DNA from 2 places in the Kitasatospora sp. NPDC052896 genome. Region 1 is predicted to be linked to the other one. Evidence: predicted binding sites of a transcription regulator. Region 1 holds the regulator's gene; the other holds the start of a gene.

The links. The regulator HrcA, encoded in region 1, represses chaperone genes, less so after heat shock. The targets are predictions, from matches to a motif close to TTNGCACTCNGNNNNNCNGAGTGCNAA.
Region 2: the regulator HrcA is predicted to act here: its motif matches at 3,365-3,391, upstream of groES (co-chaperone GroES).

The regions. Positions count from the first base shown of each region.
Region 1 is NZ_JBITZU010000013.1:58,231-68,299, forward strand. It holds gene ACIGXM_RS24105 (PDZ domain-containing protein) at 1-1,396, opposite strand, end outside; gene ACIGXM_RS24110 (16S rRNA (uracil(1498)-N(3))-methyltransferase) at 1,473-2,222, opposite strand; gene dnaJ (molecular chaperone DnaJ) at 2,308-3,450, opposite strand; gene hrcA (heat-inducible transcriptional repressor HrcA) at 3,532-4,695, opposite strand; gene htpX (zinc metalloprotease HtpX) at 5,007-5,936, shown strand; gene ACIGXM_RS24130 (hypothetical protein) at 5,970-6,554, shown strand; gene ACIGXM_RS24135 (DUF3097 domain-containing protein) at 6,607-7,440, shown strand; gene hemW (radical SAM family heme chaperone HemW) at 7,447-8,676, opposite strand; gene ACIGXM_RS24145 (AMP-dependent synthetase/ligase) at 8,736-10,069, opposite strand, start outside.
Region 2 is NZ_JBITZU010000001.1:175,070-185,138, reverse strand. It holds gene tsaD (tRNA (adenosine(37)-N6)-threonylcarbamoyltransferase complex transferase subunit TsaD) at 1-889, shown strand, start outside; gene ACIGXM_RS00770 (hypothetical protein) at 901-1,152, shown strand; gene ACIGXM_RS00765 (polysaccharide deacetylase family protein) at 1,245-2,090, shown strand; gene ACIGXM_RS00760 (SAM-dependent methyltransferase) at 2,066-3,301, opposite strand; gene groES (co-chaperone GroES) at 3,535-3,840, shown strand; gene groL (chaperonin GroEL) at 3,955-5,583, shown strand; gene ACIGXM_RS00745 (LysR family transcriptional regulator) at 5,716-6,714, shown strand; gene ACIGXM_RS00740 (WhiB family transcriptional regulator) at 6,790-7,104, opposite strand; gene ACIGXM_RS00735 (response regulator transcription factor) at 7,650-8,261, shown strand; gene shbA (RNA polymerase sigma factor ShbA) at 8,553-9,257, shown strand; gene guaB (IMP dehydrogenase) at 9,623-10,069, shown strand, end outside.

The sequences.
Region 1 (10,069 bases):
CGAGCATGATCTGCCGCAGCGACCAGGGGCTCAACGCCGGCTGCGACCAGGCCAGCCAGGCCGAGTCCGGCGCGAAGACCAGCCCGCTGACCTCGCCGTCCGCGCTGCGGGCCAGCTCCCGCACGGCGCCGTCGGAGAGCGTGACCAGCAGCACCCGGCCGTCGTGCGCGGCCACCGCGGCCCGCTTGCCGTCCGGCGAGACGGTCAGCCCGAGCACCCGGCCGAGCCGCCCGGCGGCCAGCCGCCGACGCTCGGGGCCCAGCGCGTCCGGGGCGTACTCCAGGGCGTCTTCGCCGGCCGCGTCGGTGACCCAGAGCGCGCCCTGCGCCGTGCCCTCGCCGGTCGGCGGCACCACCCGGGCGAGCCGGGACCGGGTGCCCGGGGTCTCGTCCAGCACCCGGGCCGGGCCCTCCCGGTGGGTCAGCCAGTGCGCGGTGCCGCGGACCACCACGGCGGCGGCCCGGCCGGTGCGGTCCGGGCTGACCGTCTCCAGCCGGCCGGCGGCGGCCACCGGGTACGGGCGGCGGCCGGTGCGCGGGCCGCCGAGCCGGACGTCCAGCCGGCGCGGGGTCGCGGCGTCGAGGTCGTCCAGGATCCAGAGGTCGCCGGCGCTGTGCCAGACCACCCGGGTGCCGTCGGTGGCGGCGTTGCGGGCGTAGAAGCCGTCCGCCCGCGCATGGGCGCGCAGGTCGGAGCCGTCGGGGAGGCTGGAGTAGAGCCGGCCGGTGCCCTCGTGGTCGGAGAGGAAGGCGATCCTCGCTCCTCGGTGGGGCCCGTTGCCGAGCCAGAGCGGGGAGTCCAGGTTGCCGTCCAGCTCGGCGTGCAGGCGGACGAACCCTCCCCCGCCCGGGCTGCCGATCCAGAGCTTCCCGGCGGTGCCACCGCGGTAGCGCTTCCAGTGCGCGGGCTCCCGGCTGAAGGCGGAGAGCAGCAGCACGCGGTCGCCGTCGGGCTCGAAGGCCAGCCCGCCGACCGGCCCGTACGGCAGCCGGCGCGGCTCGCCGCCGTCCAGCGGGACGGCGTGGGCCCAGGTCCGGCGGGAAGTGGCCTGCCCGGCGGAGGTGATCGCCACCGGCTCGCCCTGCGGGGTCCAACCGCGCACCAGGCCCTGGCCGCCGGAGCCCCAGTGGGTCAGCCGCTCGGCCGGGCCGCCGTCCACCGGCGCGGTGTACACCTCGGCCGAGCCGTCCCGGTACGAGGTCCAGGCGAGCCGGCGGCCGTCCGGCGAGAAGCGCGGGTGGGCGACCGGGAAGCGGTCGGCGGTCACCCGCCAGGCCCGGCCGCCGTCGAGGGGGGCGAGCCAGACGTCGTCCTCGGCGACGAAGGCCAGCAGGTCGCCGTGGAGGTGCGGGTGGCGCAGGTAGGCGCCGGCGGAGGTGCTCACGGGTTCCGTCACGGCGTCAGGGTATGCGCGACGGCCGCGGCCCGGAGGGCTTTCTTTGACAGCGAACGACGGGTGGGGCGGCTCGGGCTCAGGACCAGCGGCCGGTGCGACCCAGCAGCAGCGCGCCGGCGGCCACCCCCGCGGTGGAGGTGCGCAGCACGGACGGGCCCAGCCGGTACGGCCGGGCGCCCGCCTCGGCGAAGGCGGCCAGCTCCTCGGGGGCGACCCCGCCCTCCGGCCCGACCACCAGCACCAGGTCGCCGCTGCCGGGCAGCTCGGCGGTGGCCAGCGGCTCGGCGCCCTCCTCGTGCAGCACCGCGGCGAAGGCCGCCGCGGCCAGCAGCGGGCCGAGCTGCCGGGTGGTCATCGGCTCGCGCACCTCGGGGAAGCGCAGCCGGCGCGCCTGCTTGCCCGCCTCGCGGGCGGTGGACCGCCACTTGGCCAGTGCCTTCGCGCCGCGGTCGCCCTTCCACTGGGTGATGCAGCGGGAGGCCGACCACGGGATCACCACGTCCACCCCGACCTCGGTCATGGTCTCCACCGCCAGCTCGCCCCGGTCGCCCTTGGGCAGCGCCTGCACGACGACGATCCGGGGGCTCGGCCCGGGCTCCGCGCGCAGCTCGTCGAGCGTGACGTCCAGCGCGTCCTTGCCGTGCACCGCGCTGACCGTACCGTCCCCGCCGAGGCCCAGGCCGTCGGTCAGGGTGACCGCCTCGCCGGTGGTCAGCCGCTTGACGGCGGCGGCGTGCCGGCCCTCGGCGCCGTCCAGCCGGACCACCGTGCCGGGGGTCGCGGCGGCGAGCCGGGCGGTGTCGACGACGAAGACGGGCGCGGTCATGGGCGTTCCTGGAAGTGGGTTCTCTGGGTGAGAAGCCGGAGTGGCCGGCCGACGACGGGTCGGCCGGCCACCCCGGTCAAGCGGTTCAGCGGCCGTTGAACGCGTCCTTCAGGCGCGAGAACAGCCCCTGCTGGCCGGGCGCGAAGTGGCCGGAGGGCCGCTCCTCGCCGCGCATCACCGCGAGCCGGCGCAGCAGCTCCTCCTGCTCGGTGTCGAGCTTGGTGGGCGTCTGCACCTCGACATGCACTATCAGGTCGCCCCGGCCGCCGCCGCGCAGGTGGGTGACGCCCCGCCCGTGCAGCGGGATCGACTGGCCGGACTGGGTGCCGGGCCGGATGTCGACCTCCTCCAGACCGTCCAGGGTCTGCAGCGGCACCTGGGTGCCGAGCGCCGCGGCGGTCATCGGGATGGTCACCGTGCAGTGCAGGTCGTCGCCGCGGCGCTGGAAGACCGCGTGGTTGGTCTCGGCGATCTCGACGTAGAGGTCGCCGGCCGGGCCGCCGCCGGGGCCGACCTCGCCCTCGCCGGCCAGCTGGATCCGGGTGCCGTTGTCGACCCCGGCCGGGATCTTGACGGTGAGCGTGCGGCGGGCGCGCACCCGGCCGTCGCCGGCGCACTCGGGGCACGGGGTCGGCACGACCGTGCCGAAGCCCTGGCACTGCGGGCAGGGGCGGGAGGTCATGACCTGGCCCAGGAAGGACCGGGTGACCTGGGAGACCTCGCCCTTGCCGCGGCACATGTCACAGGTCTGCGCGGAGGTGCCGGGGGCCGCGCCCTCGCCGCTGCAGGTGGTGCAGGTGACCGCGGTGTCGACCTGGAGTTCCTTGGTGGTGCCGAAGGCGGCCTCCTCCAGGGTGATCTCCAGCCGGATCATGGCGTCCTGGCCGCGCCGGGTGCGCGAGCGCGGGCCGCGCTGGCCCGAGGCGGCGCCGAAGAAGGCGTCCATGATGTCGGAGAAGCCGAAGCCGGCCGCGCCGGCGCCGAAGCCGCCCGCGCCGCCCCCGCCGTTCGGCGAGAGCGGGTCGCCGCCGAGGTCGTAGACCTGCCGCTTGGCGGGGTCGGAGAGCACCTCGTAGGCGGCGTTGATCTCCTTGAACCGCTCCTGCGTCTTCGGGTCCGGGTTGACGTCCGGGTGCAGTTCGCGTGCGAGGCGCCGGAACGCCTTCTTGATCTCGTCCTGCCCCGCATCCCGTCGGACGCCGAGTACCGCGTAGTAGTCCGTGGCCACCAAATGCTCCGCTTGTTCCGCCTGTAGAAGTGCTTGCGACTGGTCTCGGCCACCTGCCGGGTCCGGCAGGTGGGTGCTTCTCTACGACTCGGCCAGGATCTGGCCCACGTACCGTGCCACCGCTCGCACCGCCCCCATTGTGCCCGGATAGTCCATCCGGGTCGGGCCGATCACACCCAGTTTCGCCACGCTCTCGTCGCCCGAACCGTAACCGACCGAGACGATGGAGGTGGAATTCAGACCCTCGTAGTCGTTCTCCCGGCCGATCCGGACGGTCATCCCGGCGTCCGCCGTCTCACCCAGCAGACGGAGCAGGACGACCTGCTCCTCCAGGGCCTCCAGCACCGGCTGGATGGTCAGCGGGAAGTCGTGGCCGAACCTGGTCAGGTTGGCGGTGCCGGCCAGCATGATCCGCTCCTCGTTCTGCTCCACCAGGGACTCGAAGAGGGTCGAGAGCACGGTGGTGACGGTCGGCCGGTCGGCCGGTTCGAAGGAGGCCGGGAGGTCCTCGACCAGCGCCGGCACGTCCGGGAAGCGGCAGCCGGCGGCCCGGGCGTTCAGCCGGGTCCGCAGGTCGGCCAGGGTGGTCTCGCGGACCGGGCCCGGGCAGTCGACGACCCGCTGCTCGACCCGGCCGGTGTTGGTGATCAGCACCAGCATCACCTTGGTCGGGGCGATCAGCACCAGCTCGACGTGCCGGACCGTGGACCGGCTCAGCGACGGGTACTGCACCACCGCGACCTGACGGGTCAGCTGGGCGAGCAGCCGGACGGTGCGGGCCACCACGTCGTCGAGGTCCACCGCGCCGTCCAGGAAGTGCCGGATCGCCCGGCGCTCGGGCGCGCTCATCGGCTTGACCTCGGCCAGCCGGTCGACGAAGAGCCGGTAGCCCTTGTCGGTCGGGATCCGGCCCGCGCTGGTGTGCGGCTGCTGGATGTAGCCGTCCTCCTCCAGCGTGGCCATGTCGTTGCGGACCGTGGCCGGGGAGACGCCCAGGTTGTGCCGCTCCACCAGGGCCTTGGAGCCGACCGGCTCCTCGGTGCCCACGTAGTCCTGCACAATGGCCCGCAGCACGGCGAGCTTGCGCTCGTCCAGCGGACGGATGTCGCCGTGCGACTCGACCAGCCCGCGCGGGGTGATCGGGGGCCTGGCGCCGGACGGACGTGCGGCCCTCGCGGCCGACGGGCCGTCGGACGCCGACTCGCGCCCGGTCGGTCGGGAGCCGGACTCGGGTTCGTCGAACATGGCACGCACCTCCCTCTTCGCGCGTTGTCCTGGTGCCAGGCCTTGCGGTGTCGGTTGATCGCTTTGGCACTCTGCTCAGCAGAGTGCCAGAACGGTACCTGCCAGTGTAAGGCCCGGGTCCGACAGCAGGAACGCCCTGGCCCGGGATGCCACGCGGATCACGTCGCGTCCGGCCGGTGCGCCCGCCCCGTGGCGGGGCCCGGACCGGGCGCGACGCGCGAGCGCGGAAGCCCCGGCAGGGGTGGTGCCTGCGACCGGACGAAGTGGCAGCATCGATAGCGTTTCTAGACGGAAAGATCTGAGGAGCAACCATGTCGGCGTCTGGCCCCCACACCCGCTTCGCGCCCGACCGTGGTCTGACCGGGCGGATGGTCACCACCATGTTCCTGATCGGGCTGCTGTACGTCGGTTTCACCGGGGTGCTGATCGTGCTGCTGCGGGGGGCCTGGCCACTCGTGGTGCTGCTCGCCGGCGGGCTGTTCGTGGCGCAGTTCTGGTTCAGTGACAAGATCACCGAGCGGGCCATGGGCGCCCACGAGGTCACCCCCGAGCAGTACCCGCAGCTGCACGGCACCATTGACCGGCTCTGCGCGCTGGCCGACATGCCCAAGCCCCGGGTCGCGGTCGCCAACAACGACATGCCCAACGCCTTCGCCACCGGCCGCAACCCGCAGAACTCGGTGGTCTGCGTCACCACCGGCCTGCTGCGCCGGCTGGAGCCGGAGGAGCTGGAGGGCGTGCTCGCCCACGAGTTGTCGCACGTCGCCCACCGGGACGTCGCGGTGATGACGGTGGCCGGCTTCCTCGGCGTGCTGGCCGGTGCGATCACCCGGATCGCGCTCTACAGCGGGATGATGAGCGGCGGCAACAACCGGAACAACAACAACGACAACTCCGCCGCGATCGCGATGATCCTCATCCCGCTGGTGTCGATGGTGGTCTACGCGATCAGCTTCCTGCTCACCCGGCTGCTCTCCCGCTACCGCGAGCTGGCCGCCGACCGGGCCGCCGCCCAGCTCACCGGCCGGCCCAGCGCGCTGGCCTCGGCGCTCACCAAGGTGACCGGCCAGATCGCCGCGATTCCGACCCAGGACCTGCGCAAGGCGCAGCCGTACAACGCCTTCTACTTCGCCCCCGCGCTGAACGCCCGGGAGGCGGCCAGCCAGCTGATGTCCACTCACCCGAGCCTGGAACAGCGGCTGGAGCAGCTGGCCAAGATCTCGGCCGAGCTGGGACGCTGAGCCCCCTGAGACCGACCTGAGGAAGGAACGACCGTGGGTTTCCTGGATGCGCTGCTCGGCCGGAGCAAGCCGGTCCGGCCGGACCTCGACCAGCTCTTCGGCGTGCCGTCCGCGGCCCTGACCCTGGAGGCCGCCGCCGGCTTCAAACCGACCGGGCGCGGCTCGGTCTGCTTCGCCGCCGTCGAGGGCGGGGCGTTCGGCGAGGTGGAGCGGCAGGTGCGGGCGCTGCTGGACGCCGACACCGCCTCGGGCGGGGTGCCGGTCGAGGCCAGCCAGGACGACTACGGGTACTCCTGGCTGCTCGCCCGGCACGCCCCGGAGGAGCTGCCGGAGCTGGTCAACGACCTGCACGCGGTCAACAGCGAGCTGGAGGCGAACGGCTTCGGGCCGCAGCTGCTCTGCTCGCTGGTGGGCTTCCGCAACGAGGCCGGGCAGTCGCTGGCGCTGGTGTACCTGTACAAGCGCGGCACGTTCTACCCCTTCGCCCCGATGCCGGGCGGCGGGGAGCGCCGCAACAGCCCGCTGGAGCTGCAGGTGAAGGCGATGCTGGGGAACGACCTGCGGGTGGAGTCCGACCTCAGCCGCTGGTTCCCGGTCTGGGGCGCGCCGGGTCTGTGAGCCGGCGCCGGGCGGGCCGGAGTGGGCGTCAGGCTGCCTATAGTCGCTGGTTATGCGGAGCACTCAGTACGGACCCGACCTCACCCCGCCCTGGAAGCGGCAGCGGCCCGCGCCGGAGGTGGCCGCCGAGCGCGACCTCGTGGTGGAGGAGGCGGCCACCGGCTTCTGCGGCGCGGTGGTGCGCTGCGAGAAGACCGCCGAGGGGGTGACCGTCACCCTGGAGGACCGGTTCGGCAAGCACCGGGTCTTCCCGCTGGTACCGCGCGGCTTCCTGCTGGACGGCCAGCTGGTGACCCTGGTGCGGCCCGGCTGGGCCGCACCGGGCCCGCACCGCCCGGCCCGCACCGCCTCCGGCTCGCTGGCGGTGCCGGGCGCCCGGGCCCGGGTGGCCCGCGAGTCGCGGATCTACGTCGAGGGACGGCACGACGCCGAGCTGGTCGAGCGGGTCTGGGGCGACGACCTGCGGATCGAGGGCGTCGTGGTGGAGTACCTGGAGGGGATCGACGACCTGCCGGCCATCGTCGCCGACTTCGCCCCGGGCGGCGGGCGGCGGCTCGGCGTGCTGGTCGACCACCTGCTGCCCGGCACCAAGGAGCAGCGGATCGCCGCGGCGGTGACCGGCGAGGCGGTGCTCGTGGTCGGCCACCCGTTCGTCGACGTGTGGGAGGCGGTCAAACCGGCCAGCGTGGGCATCGCCAGCTGGCCGCGGGTACCGCACGGCGAGTCGTGGAAGGAGGGGATCTGCCGGCGGCTGGGCTGGCCGGTGGACACCCCGGCCGCCTGGAAGCGGATCCTCTCCTCGGTGAACTCCTTCCGCGACCTGGAGCCCGAGCTGCTGGGCAAGGTGGAGGAGTTGATCGACTTCGTCACCCAGCCGGGCAGCTGAGCGCGGTCAGTCGACCAGGTCGCGAACGACGGCGTCGGCGAGCAGCCGGCCGCGCAGGGTCAGCGCGGCCCGGCCGGCCGCGAAGGCCTCGGCGGCCAGCAGACCGTCCGCCAGGGCCTGCTCGGCGGCCTTGCGGCCGGCCGGGGCGAGCAGGTCGAGCGGGCAGCCCTCGACCAGTCGCAGCTCCAGCAGGATCCGCTCCACCCGGCGGTCCTCGGCGGCCAGCACCTCGCGCCCCAGCCCCGGCGTGCGGCCCTCGGCGAGCGCCTGCGCGTAGGCCGCGGGGTGCTTGGCGTTCCACCATCGCACGCCCCCGACGTGACTATGTGCGCCCGGCCCGGCGCCCCACCAGTCGGCGCCGGTCCAGTAGAGCTCGTTGTGCCGGCAGCGGCCCGCCGGCGTGGTGGCCCAGTTGGAGACCTCGTACCAGGCGTAGCCGGCCGCCGCGAGCGCCTGCTCGGCGATCAGGTAGCGGTCGGCGTGCACGTCGTCGTCGACCATCGGCAGCTCGCCGCGCCTGATCCGGGCGGCCAGCCTGGTGCCGTCCTCGACGATCAGCGAGTAGGCGGAGACGTGGTCCGGGCCGGCGCCGATCGCGGCGTCCAGCGAGGCCCGCCAGTCGTCGTCGGACTCCCCCGGCGTGCCGTAGATCAGGTCCAGGTTGACGTGCTCGAAGCCGGCAGCGCGGGCCTCGGCGACGCAGGCCTCCGGCCGGCCGGGGGTGTGGTGCCGGTCCAGCAGCGCGAGCACGTGCGGGCGGGCGCTCTGCATGCCGAACGAGATCCGGTTGAAGCCGCCCTCGCGCAACTCTGCCAGGTACGCCGGGTCGACCGACTCCGGGTTGGCCTCGGTGGTCACCTCGGCGTCCGGCGCCAGGCTGAACTCGTCGCGGATCGCCGTCAGCGCGGAGACCAGGTCACGGGCCGGCAGCAGGGTGGGCGTGCCGCCGCCGAGGAAGACCGTGCGGACCGGGAGCTCGGCCTCGCCCAGCACCCGGCGGGCCAGCCGGATCTCGGCGACCAGGTTCTGCGCGTAGGTCTCCTGCGAGGCCACCGCGCCCGAGGAGCGCAGCTCGGTGGCGGTGTAGGTGTTGAAGTCGCAGTACCCGCAGCGGGTCGCGCAGTACGGCACGTGGAGGTAGAAACCGAACGGGCGCTCGCCGATTCCGGCCAGGGCGTGGGCGGGCAGCGAGCCGTCGGACGGCACGGGTTCGCCGTCGGGGAGTGCGGAGGGCATGCCCCCATTGTCCGGTACGACCGGGCGGACTCGGCCGGCCGTACCGGAACGGGCGGGGCTCAGGCCTCGTTGGCGCCCGCGTACATCTCGGTGACCGCGTCGGCGTAGGTGCGCTCGACCACCGGCCGCTTGATCTTGAGGCTCGGGGTCAGCTCGCCGTGCTCGACGTCCAGGTCGCGCGGGAGCAGGGTGAACTTCTTGATCGTCTGCCAGCGCTGCAGCTCACCGTTGAGCCGCTGCACGTAGCCCTCGATCAGGGTGCGCACCTCGGGCGTCGCGCAGACCTCCGCGTACGTCCTGCCCGGCACCCCCTTCTCGGTCGCCCAGGGCATGATCGCCGTCTCGTCCAGCGAGATCAGCGCGGTGCAGTAGTTGCGGCCGTTGCCGATCACCAGGATGTTGCTGACGAACGGGCAGAGCGCCTTGAACTTGCCCTCGACCTCGCTGGGCGCCACGTACTTGCCGCCGGAGGTCTTGAACATGTCCTTCTTGCGGTCGGTGATCCGCAGGTAGCCGCCCTCGGTGAGCTCGCCGACGTCGCCGGTGTGGAACCAACCGTCCGACTCCAGCACCTCGGCGGTCTGCTCCGGCAGCTCGTGGTAGCCGCGCATCACGCCCGGTCCGCGCAGCAGGATCTCGCCGTCCTCGGCGATCCGCACCTCGGTGCCCGGCAGCGGCACGCCGACCGTGCCGATCCGGACGTCCTCGGCCGGGTTGACCGCGGAACCGGCGCTGGTCTCGGTGAGCCCGTAGCCCTCCAGGATCGGCACCCCGGCCCCGAGGAAGAAGTAGCCGATCTCCGGCGCCAGCGCGGCGCTGCCGGAGACCGAGCCGCGCAGCCGGCCGCCGAACGCGGCCCGGATCTTGGCGTAGACCAGCTTGTCGGCGATGGTGTGCTGGAGTCCGAGCCCGAACGGCACGCTGTCCCGGCCGGTGGCGATCCGGTTCTCCTGGCTGACCCGGGCGTGCTGCCGGGCCACCTTCGCCGCCCAGAGGAAGATCTTGTACTTGGCGCCGCCCTCCGTCCGGGCCTTGCCGGCGATGCCGTTGTAGACCTTCTCGAAGATCCGCGGCGCGGAGGCCATCAGGGTGGGGCGGACCACCGGCAGGTTGTGGATGATCCGGTCCACCCGACCGTCCACCGCCATCACGTGGCCGGTGGCGATCTGGCCGCAGATCAGGGTCTTGCCGAACACGTGCGACAGCGGCAGCCACATGAACTGCACGTCGTCCGAGCGCAGCATCCCGCTCTCCTGCTGGGCCACCCCCTCGTAGGCCCAGCAGTCGTGCACCAGCCGGACGCCCTTGGGCCGGCCGGTGGTGCCGGAGGTGTAGATCAGGGTGGCCAGCTGCTCGCGGTCGAGCGCCTCGACCGCGCGCTCCACCGCCTCCG
Region 2 (10,069 bases), on a different contig from region 1:
GGGCAGCGATCTGGACGGCATCGCCGTCACGGCCGGCCCCGGCCTGGCCGGCGCGCTGCTGGTCGGCGTCTCGGCGGCCAAGGCGTACGCCTGGGCGCTGGACAAGCCGCTGTACGGGGTCAACCACCTCGCCTCGCACATCTGCGTGGACCAGCTGGAGCACGGCCGGCTGCCCGAGCCGACGATGGCGCTGCTGGTCTCCGGCGGCCACTCCTCGCTGCTGCTGACCACCGACATCACCAGCGACGTCCGCCCGCTCGGCGCGACCATCGACGACGCGGCCGGCGAGGCCTTCGACAAGGTGGCCCGGGTGCTCGGGCTGGGCTTCCCCGGTGGCCCGGTGGTGGACCGGATGGCCCGCGAGGGCGACCCGAAGGCGATCGCCTTCCCGCGCGGGCTGACCGGCCCGCGCGACCCGGAGTACGACTTCTCCTTCTCCGGTCTGAAGACCGCGGTGGCCCGCTGGGTGGAGGCGAGGCGCCGGGCCGGTGAGCCGGTCCCGGTGGCGGACGTGGCGGCCTCGTTCCAGGAGGCGGTCACCGACGTGCTGACCCGCAAGGCGATCAGGGCCTGCCGGGACAACGACGTCGACCACCTGATGATCGGCGGTGGGGTCGCGGCCAACTCCCGACTGCGGGCGATGGCCCAACAGCGCTGCGAGAAGGCCGGCATCCGGCTGCGGGTGCCGCGCCCGGGCCTGTGCACCGACAACGGCGCGATGGTGGCCGCGCTGGGCGCCGAGATGGTCCGCCGGGACCGCTCGCCCTCCGCGATCGAGCTCTCGGCCGACTCCTCGCTCCCGGTCACCGAGGTGTCGGTACCCGCGGTCTCCGATCCGCACGGGGACGTGCACGGCCAGGCCTACCGCGAGTTGGGCGGCGGGGCATGACCCTGGCGGCGATGTGGGAGGCCAGGGCGGCGGACGGCCGCGGCGCCGAGCTGCTGGCCTGGGCCGAGGCGACGGCGCTGGCGGCGCTGGCCGGCGCCGAGCGGGCCGAGCTGTTCAGCGCTCCGGGCGAGCGGGTGCTGCTGATCGGCTGGTGGCCCGAGGGCGTGGAGCCGGGCGCGGTGCCGGAGCCGCCGGCCGGGCTGCTGGCCCGGCCGCCGCATCGCTGGTCCTTCGTAAGTGAGAAAATCGTACAAGCGCGGTAGCGTTCCTCCCCAGAATCTGTTCGAAACAGGGGCTTGGGGAGCACGTGGTGGCGAGGCGGGGCGGGAGCCGGCGAAAGGTTTCTGCGTTGGGGGTGCTGGCGATCCTCGCGGCAGTGTGCGGCTGTGGCGGCAGTGGTGGGGGCACGACGAGCACCGGCGCCGCGCCGCCCCCGGCCCCGTCCGCCGTGCCGTCCAGCCCGGCCGCCCCGGCCTCGGGCACGCCCACCGCGGCCGCTGCCGCGGCCTGGACGAAGTGGAACCTCCAGCCGCTGCCGCCGGCCCCGGCCGCCCCGGTGGACAAGCCGGTCAAGCTGACCGCCGCCGGCCCGGTTCCGGTGATCAGCTCGATCCCCACCACCGACAAGGTGGTCTTCGTGACCCTGGACGACGGCGCGGAGAAGGACCCGAAGTTCGTCGAGATGATGAACGACCTGAAGGTCCCGGTCACCATGTTCCTGATGGACGACGCCATCAGGAACGACTACGGCTACTTCAAGCCGCTCCAGGCGCTCGGCAACCACATCCAGAACCACACGCTGCACCACCCGGCGATGAGCACCAAGTCGCTCGCCCAGCAGAAGACCGAGGTCTGTGGCGACCAGCAGGTGCTCACCCAGCAGTACGGCAGCGCGCCGTTCCTGTTCCGCCCGCCGTACGGCGACGGCGCGCACAGCACCAACCTCAACACCGCCGTGCAGCAGTGCGGCCCGCGCGCCGTCGTGCTCTGGCAGGAGACCATGCAGATACACGACATGCAGTACCAGACGGGGGACCACAAGCTGAGGCCCGGCGACATCATCCTGGCGCACTTCCGCGGCCCGCAGGACCTCAAGGGCGAGACGATGACCCAGATGTTCGGCGAGTTGCTCAGCCGGATCCAGGAGCAGGGCTTCGCCGTGGCCCGCCTGGAGGACTACATACAGGCCCCCACCGGCTGAACCCGGCCGCGCGCCGGCTGACCCAGCATCATCAGCGGCCCGTGGTCGGTCCGGCTGAGGATCACGGTCAGCTCGTTCGGCCCGCTCGGCCGCAGCTGCCGGCGCAGCTCCTCCGGGGTGATCCCGACCCCGCGCTTCTTGATCACGACCGTCCCGACGCCGCGCTCGCGCAGCAGCGCCTTGAGCCGCTTGACGTGGAACGGCAACACGTCGGTCAGCTCGAACGCGTGGGCGTAGGGGGTGGGCACCAGCCGGTCGGAGGTCAGGTAGGCGATCCGCGGGTCGATCAGGGTGCCGTCCACCAGCTCGGCCACCTCGGCCACCAGGTGGGCGCGGATCACCGCGCCGTCCGGCTCGTAGAGGTACTGGCGGACCTGCCCGGCCGCCGGCCAGCGCCCGCCGCCGGGCAGCACCGGCGGGTCGGGCAGTCGGCCGCCGGTCAGGGTGTGCCCGCCGGGCAGCAGGGTGGCCCGGTGCGGTCGGTCGGCGCCGGCGTCGGTGCCGAACCAGAGCACCGCCTCCTTGACGTCGCCGTGGTCGGAGACCCACTCCGCCTCGGCGTCCTCGGGCACCGCCTCGTGCGGGATGCCCGGCGCCACCTTGAGCGCGCCGAACCGGGCCGCCCGCCCGGCGCCGATCGCCCAGCTGAGCGGCGGCCCGTACGCCTCGGGGTCGAACACCCGGCCGTGCGAGGTGCGCCGGGCCGGGTCGGTGAAGACCGCGTCGAAGCCGGTCAGGTCGGTCTCGGTGACGTCGGCGCAGCGCACCTCGATCAGCTCGGCGAGGCCCAGCGCGGCGGCGTTCGCGGCGGCCACCGCGCAGGTCAGCGGGTCCCGGTCGACGGCGACCACGGAGATCCCGGCCCGGGCCAGGGCGATCGCGTCGCCCCCGATGCCGGCGCACAGGTCGGCCAGCCGGCGCACCCCGAGCGCCGCGAACCGGCCGGCCCGCCACTCGGCGACGCTGCGCCGGGTGGACTGCTCGACACCGTTGGGGGTGAAGTACATCCGTTCGGCGTCCGCGCCGAACTTGGCCGCCGCCCGCTGCCGCAGCGCGGCCTGCCCGAGCGCCGCGGTGACCAGCTCCGCCGGGTGGTCGCGGCGCAGCCGGGTGGCCAACGCCAGCTCCTGCCCGGGCGCGTAGTCGCGCAGTTCGGCCAGCAGCAGCTGGCCCTGGTCGGTGAGCAGGCGCTCGAAGTTCTCGGTCTCCACCCGGTCATTGTCCCGGTTCCGCCCCCGCGCCGAGCGGCCCGGCGAAAGACGTCGGGCGCGCCGTTGGCACTCTGGTTGACTGAGTGCTAACCGCCGCCTATGGTCGTTCCTGGCACTCCCCCCAGGGGGAGTGCTAACGCGACCGAACCGGTCTGACCCCCGCGACGGCAGACCGTGGACGTCGCCCACCTACCTGTTAGACAACCCCGTAATCTCCGAAGGGGAGCTCGGACGTGACCACCAGCAGCAAGGTTGCCATCAAGCCGCTTGAGGACCGCATCGTGGTCCAGCCGCTCGACGCCGAGACCACCACGGCCTCCGGCCTGGTTATCCCGGACACCGCCAAGGAGAAGCCCCAGGAGGGCGTCGTCCTGGCCGTCGGCCCGGGCCGCTTCGAGGACGGCCAGCGTCTGCCGCTCGACGTCGCCGTCGGCGACGTCGTCCTGTACTCGAAGTACGGCGGCACCGAGGTGAAGTACCAGGGCGACGAGTACCTCGTCCTCTCGGCTCGCGACGTTCTCGCCATCATCGAGAAGTAAGCAAGCCCCGGCGGGCTGACGGTCCGCCACCTCGCCCCGCCCCGGGACCCGTGACAGGGGCCCGGGGCGCGGTTGTTGGTCCACGTGACGCAGATATCCCGAGGAAACGGAATCATGGCGAAGATCCTGCAGTTCGACGAGGACGCCCGCCGCTCGCTGGAGCGCGGTGTCAACAAGCTGGCCGACACCGTCAAGGTGACCATCGGTCCCAAGGGCCGCAACGTCGTCATCGACAAGAAGTTCGGCGCCCCGACCATCACCAACGACGGTGTCACCATCGCCCGTGAGGTCGAGCTCGACGACCCGTACGAGAACCTCGGCGCGCAGCTCGTCAAGGAGGTCGCCACCAAGACCAACGACGTCGCGGGTGACGGCACCACCACCGCCACCGTGCTGGCCCAGGCCCTGGTCAACGAGGGTCTGCGGAACGTCGCCGCCGGCGCCGGCCCGGCCGCCCTGAAGAAGGGCATCGACAAGGCCGTCGCCGCAGTCACCGAGCACCTGCTCTCGGTCGCCCGCGAGATCGAGGGCAAGGACGACGTCGCCGCCGTCGCCTCCCTCTCCGCCCAGGACCCGCAGGTCGGCGAGCTGATCGCGGAGGCGATCGACAAGGTCGGCAAGGACGGCGTGATCACCGTCGAGGAGTCCAACACCTTCGGCGTGGAGCTGGACTTCACCGAGGGCATGCAGTTCGACAAGGGCTACCTGTCGCCGTACTTCGTCACCGACCAGGAGCGCCAGGAGGCGGTCCTGGAGGACCCGTACATCCTGATCAACCAGGGCAAGATCTCCTCGATCCAGGAGCTGCTCCCGCTGCTGGAGAAGATCCTGCAGGGCGGTGCCTCCAAGCCGCTGCTGATCATCGCCGAGGACGTGGACGGCGAGGCGCTCTCCACCCTCGTGGTGAACAAGATCCGTGGCACCTTCAACGCGGTGGCCGTCAAGGCCCCGGGCTTCGGTGACCGCCGCAAGGCCATCCTCGGCGACCTGGCCACCCTGACCGGTGCCACCGTCATCTCCGAGGAGGTCGGCCTCAAGCTCGACCAGGCCGGCCTGGAGGTGCTCGGCACCGCCCGCCGGGTCACCATCACCAAGGACGAGACCACGGTCGTCGACGGCGCCGGCGCGGCCGACGAGGTCGCCGGCCGGGTGGCCCAGATCAAGGCCGAGATCGCCAACACCGACTCGGACTGGGACCGCGAGAAGCTGCAGGAGCGCCTGGCCAAGCTGGCCGGCGGGGTCTGCGTGATCAAGGTCGGCGCGGCCACCGAGGTCGAGCTCAAGGAGCGCAAGCACCGCCTGGAGGACGCCATCTCGGCGACCCGCGCCGCGGTCGAGGAGGGCATCGTCGCCGGCGGTGGCGCCTCCCTGGTGCACGCCGCCAAGGTGCTGGACGGCGGCCTGGGCCTGGACGGCGACGAGGCGACCGGTGTCGCGGTCGTCCGCAAGGCGCTGGCCGAGCCGCTGCGCTGGATCGCCCAGAACGCTGGCCTGGAGGGCTACGTCATCACCTCCAAGGTCGCCGAGCTGGAGGCCGGCCAGGGTTACAACGCCGCCACCGGTGAGTACGGCGACCTGGTGAAGGCCGGCGTCATCGACCCGGTCAAGGTCACCCGCTCCGCGCTGGAGAACGCCGCCTCGATCGCCTCCCTGCTGCTCACCACCGAGACCCTGGTGGTGGAGAAGAAGGAGGAGGAGGCCGAGGCCGGCCACTCGCACGGCGGCCACGGCCACTCGCACTGACGCGAGCCGGTACCGGTACCGCACCGGGGCCCGGCCGCTCCCGCACCGCGGGGGTGGCCGGGCCCCGGCCGTTTCCCGGCCCCGGAACCGGCGGCGTTTTGCCCCGGCCGGGCGAGGGCCTATAACGGACGCATGATCGAGGCTCGCCATCTCCGGGTCCTGCGCGCCGTCGCCCGGACCGGCTCCTTCTCCGCCGCCGCGCGCGAGCTGGGCTGCACCCAGCCGGCCGTCAGCCAGCAGATGAAGGCGCTGGAGAAGGCGGTCGAGCTGCCGCTGGTGGTCCGCGCGGGCCGCGGGATGCAGCTGAGCGAGGCCGGCGAGGTGCTGCTCAAGCACGCCACCGGGATCCTGGCCGGGCTGAGCGCGGCCGAGGAGGAGGTCGCGGCGATCGCCGGGCTGCGGGCCGGGCGGGTGCGGCTGGTCTCGTTCCCGACCGCGAGTTCCACCCTGGTGCCGCCCGCTGTCGCCCAGCTGCGGGGCGCCCATCCGGGGGTGCGCGTGTCGCTGGTGGAGGCCGAGCCGCCGGAGTCGCTGGCGATGCTGCGCGGCGGCGAGTGCGAGGTCGCGCTGGCCTTCCGCTACTCGGACGGCGTGGCGCCGCCGGCCGTGCCCGCGCACGGCGGCACCCGGGCGGCCCGGGCCGAGGCGGTGCTGGCGGCGGCCGAGACGGCGGCCGCGGGCGACTGGTCCGACCTGGTGGTGCGCCCGTTGCTTGACGATCCGTTGGTGGGGCTGCTGCCGGTCGGGCACCGGCTCGCGGAGCGTGCCGAGGGGCAGCCGGTGAAGCTGGCCGAGCTGGCCGGGGAGCAGTGGATCGCGGGCTGTCCGCAGTGCCGCGGGCACCTGGTGGAGCTCTGTGCCGGGGCCGGGTTCGAGCCCCGGATCGACTTCGCGACCGACGACTACCCGGCGGTGGTCGGCCTGGTGGCGGCCGGCCTGGGGGTGGCGGTGCTGCCGAGGCTGGCGCTGACGGCGGTGCGGCACGACGGGGTGGCGGCGGTGCCGGTGCACGCGGTGCCCGGTGGGCCCGCGGTGCGACAGGTGGTCGCGCTCACCCTGCCGGATCTGGCCGAGGTGCCGGCCGTGGCGCTCATGCTCGACCGGCTCGCCTCGGTGGCGGCCGGCCGTTGAGCCGCTTCGTGGGGTCGCGGCCCGGGCGTCGTTGATGCGCCGCACCACGGAGGCGCACTGAAGAAACGTTTCTGCTTACTGACGGACGCTCAGGGGCGCTTCGACCAGCCGGTTGCGCGAGCGGCCCTGCAGTTCCTCGCGCTCGTCCTCGGTCAGTCCTCCCCAGACGCCGTACGGCTCGCGGACCGCCAGCGCGTGGGCGGCGCACTCGGTGCGGACCGGACAGCGCATGCAGACCTCCTTGGCGCTCTGCTCGCGTGAGCTGCGGGCGGCGCCGCGTTCCCCCTCGGGGTGGAAGAAGAGCGAGCTGTCCACGCCGCGACAGGCGGCGGAGAGCTGCCAGTCCCACAGATCCGCGTTGGGGCCGGGGAGTCGGGAGAAATCTGCCATGGCTCATTCCCTTCGGTGAAGGCGTCCGTTCGGCGAGGCTTCGAGGTGTCGGGATGGACACCTGGAAATATGACTTACGGCGACCCACGGGACAAGTCACCCACACAGTTGCACATCAGTCAATCATCGTACAAAAGCTATTAAAACGGACGATCGGGGCATGAGAATCGGCGGGCGCTGGCGTGGCAATCGGGTGGCGCGGAGTGGTCGGCGCGCCCGGGTTCGAGGCTGTCCGTGGCCGTGCTCCGGCGTGCGCGGCCGGTGACCGGCGCGCGCCGTGAGCACAAAAGAGCGGCGTCTGCCCCGCGATGCGGCTGATCGGTAATGGGACGGCCACGTACAGTGGTGGATATGGCCCTGAGGCCCGTAACTCATTCGAGTGACGGTCGTTGGAAGCGTGGAGGCGGTTGGCGGGTGCCGGACGCCCAGGGTGATCGTCGGGTGACCGGCGGTCCGAACGGGGTCGGCGCCGAAGAGGCCGTGTCGGAGAGATTCGTACCAGCCAGGAGGCTCAACGTGACGCGGATCAGCTGCGGAGGACGGTCATGACATCCGTTCTCGTTTGCGACGATTCACCGCTCGCCCGGGAGGCGCTGCGCCGGGCGGTCGCGACCGTCCCCGGTGTGGACCGGGTGACCACAGCGACAAACGGTGAGGAGGTCCTCCGCCGCTGGGTGGCCGATCGCTCGGATCTCGTCCTGATGGACGTCCGGATGCCCGGACTCGGCGGGGTCGAGACGGTCCGCCGGCTACTGTCGGCCGACCCCGGAGCCCGCATCATCATGCTCACCGTCGCGGAGGACCTCGACGGGGTGGCCCTCGCGGTGGCCGCCGGCGCCCGCGGCTACCTGCACAAGGACGCCTCGCGGGCCGAGCTGCGGGCCACCGTGACCCAGGCGCTGGCCGACCCGACCTGGCGCCTGGCGCCACGTCGGCTGCGCAGCCCGGACATGGGGGCCGCGCCCACCCTGACCGCGCGTGAGATCCAGGTGCTGGAGGGCATGAGCCACGGGCGCAGCAACGCGGAGATCGGTCGCGAGCTCTTCCTCTCCGAGGACACCGTGAAGACCCACGCCCGGCGGCTCTTCAAGAAGCTCGGCGCCTCGGACCGCGCCCACGCGGTCGCGCTCGGCTTCCGCTGGGGCCTGGTCCGCTGAGCCCGTCCGCCGGCCCGGTGGCGCGCTCCGCCCTCCTCGCAACGGAGGGCGGAGCGCGCCCGGATATAGGCCGCCGGGCCCCGGAGGCTGCACCATGGAGGGGTGGAGCATCTCGGGGAGCAGCGGACAGGCACTGCGGCGGATCTCGCAGCCGTGGTCGGCACGACCGAGAACGACGGGGTCGACGGTGACGTGAACGGGGGTGGGGCGGTGCCCGCGGCGGATAACGTTCCGATGCACAACTCCGGGTGCGGTGCGACGCTCGAAGGAACGACCAGGCACCATGGACCGATGCGTGACGACGAGGCCGCCGACCCCGGCCAGGCAGATCCGGGTGGTGCCGTGACGGACGGTGCCTCCGGCGACGAGTCGTCCGATCTTTCGTCCGCCGGCCGGCGCGGCCGCCGGAGCGCGGACCGGGTCGGCACCTCGCCGCTGGTCGCCGAGCTGGTGGCGGCGGCCGTCCGGGGCGAGGGCCCGGCCACCGACGCGCTGCTCGCCTACGTTCACCCGCTGGTGCTGCGGTACTGCCGCGGCCGGCTGGTCCGGCTGCCCGGCGGTGCCCGGCACCACGTGGACGACGTGGCGCAGGAGGTCTGCGTCGCGGTGCTCTGCGCGCTACCGCGCTACCGCGACGAGGGGCGCCCGTTCGAGGCCTTCGTCTACAGCATCGCCGCGCACAAGATCGCCGATCTGCAGCGGGCCGCGATGCGCGGGCCCGGCTCGACCGTGATCCCGCCGGACGACCTGCCGGAGCTGCCGGACGAGGCGCTCGGCCCGGAGGAGCACGCGCTGCTCAGCAGTGACGCGGCCTGGGCCCGGGAGCTGCTCTCCAACCTGCCGGCCCGGCAGCGCGAGCTGGTGCTGCTCCGGGTGGCGGCCGGGCTCTCGGCGGAGGAGACCGGCGAGGTGCTCGGGATGTCGCCGGGGGCGGTCCGGGTGGCCCAGCACAGGGCGCTCAGCCGGCTGCGGGCGCTGGCGGAGGAGTCCGCCTGAGGGGGCCGTCCGAGGGACCCACCCGAGGGGGTGGCCGAGGGAACGGCCGACCACGCTCCGTGCCGGAAGCACACACGTGATCGAGCTGTTGTCAAGGGGGCGCGAGTGGACATTCGCGATGCCAGTACCATGGGGTATCGGCGCCTGGACGGGTTGCCAAAGATCCGCACGTGTGAGCGGCTTTCTCTTGGATGTTCCTCCAAGTGCGGTGGTTCTTGGCGGCCTGACCTGTGCCGGTGAGCGCGCGGGTGCGAGGCGGCCGTACCACGGCAGCCGACCGTTCCGTCGCGCGTGACATGCGCCCCCGACCCTTCACAGGGCGCGCTCAGACCGACCAGGCCGGCCACGGGAAGGTATCCCCCACCATGTCTTACAACGCCGCAGGCGTACCCGAGAAGTTCGCGATGCTCGGGCTCACGTACGACGACGTCCTGCTGCTGCCCGGGGCCTCGTCGGTGCTGCCCAACCAGGTCGACACCAGCTCCCGGGTGTCCCGAAACGTCCGGGTGAACATCCCGCTGCTCTCCGCCGCGATGGACAAGGTCACCGAGGCCCGGATGGCCATCGCGATGGCCCGCCAGGGCGGCGTCGGCGTGCTGCACCGCAACCTGTCCGTCGAGGACCAGGTCAACCAGGTCGACCTGGTCAAGCGCTCCGAGTCCGGCATGGTCACCGACCCGATCACGGTCGGCCCGGAGACCACCCTGGGCGAGGCGGACGCGCTCTGCGCCAAGTTCCGGATCAGCGGCGTGCCGATCGCCGACCCGGACGGCAAGCTGCTGGGCATCGTCACCAACCGTGACATGGCCTTC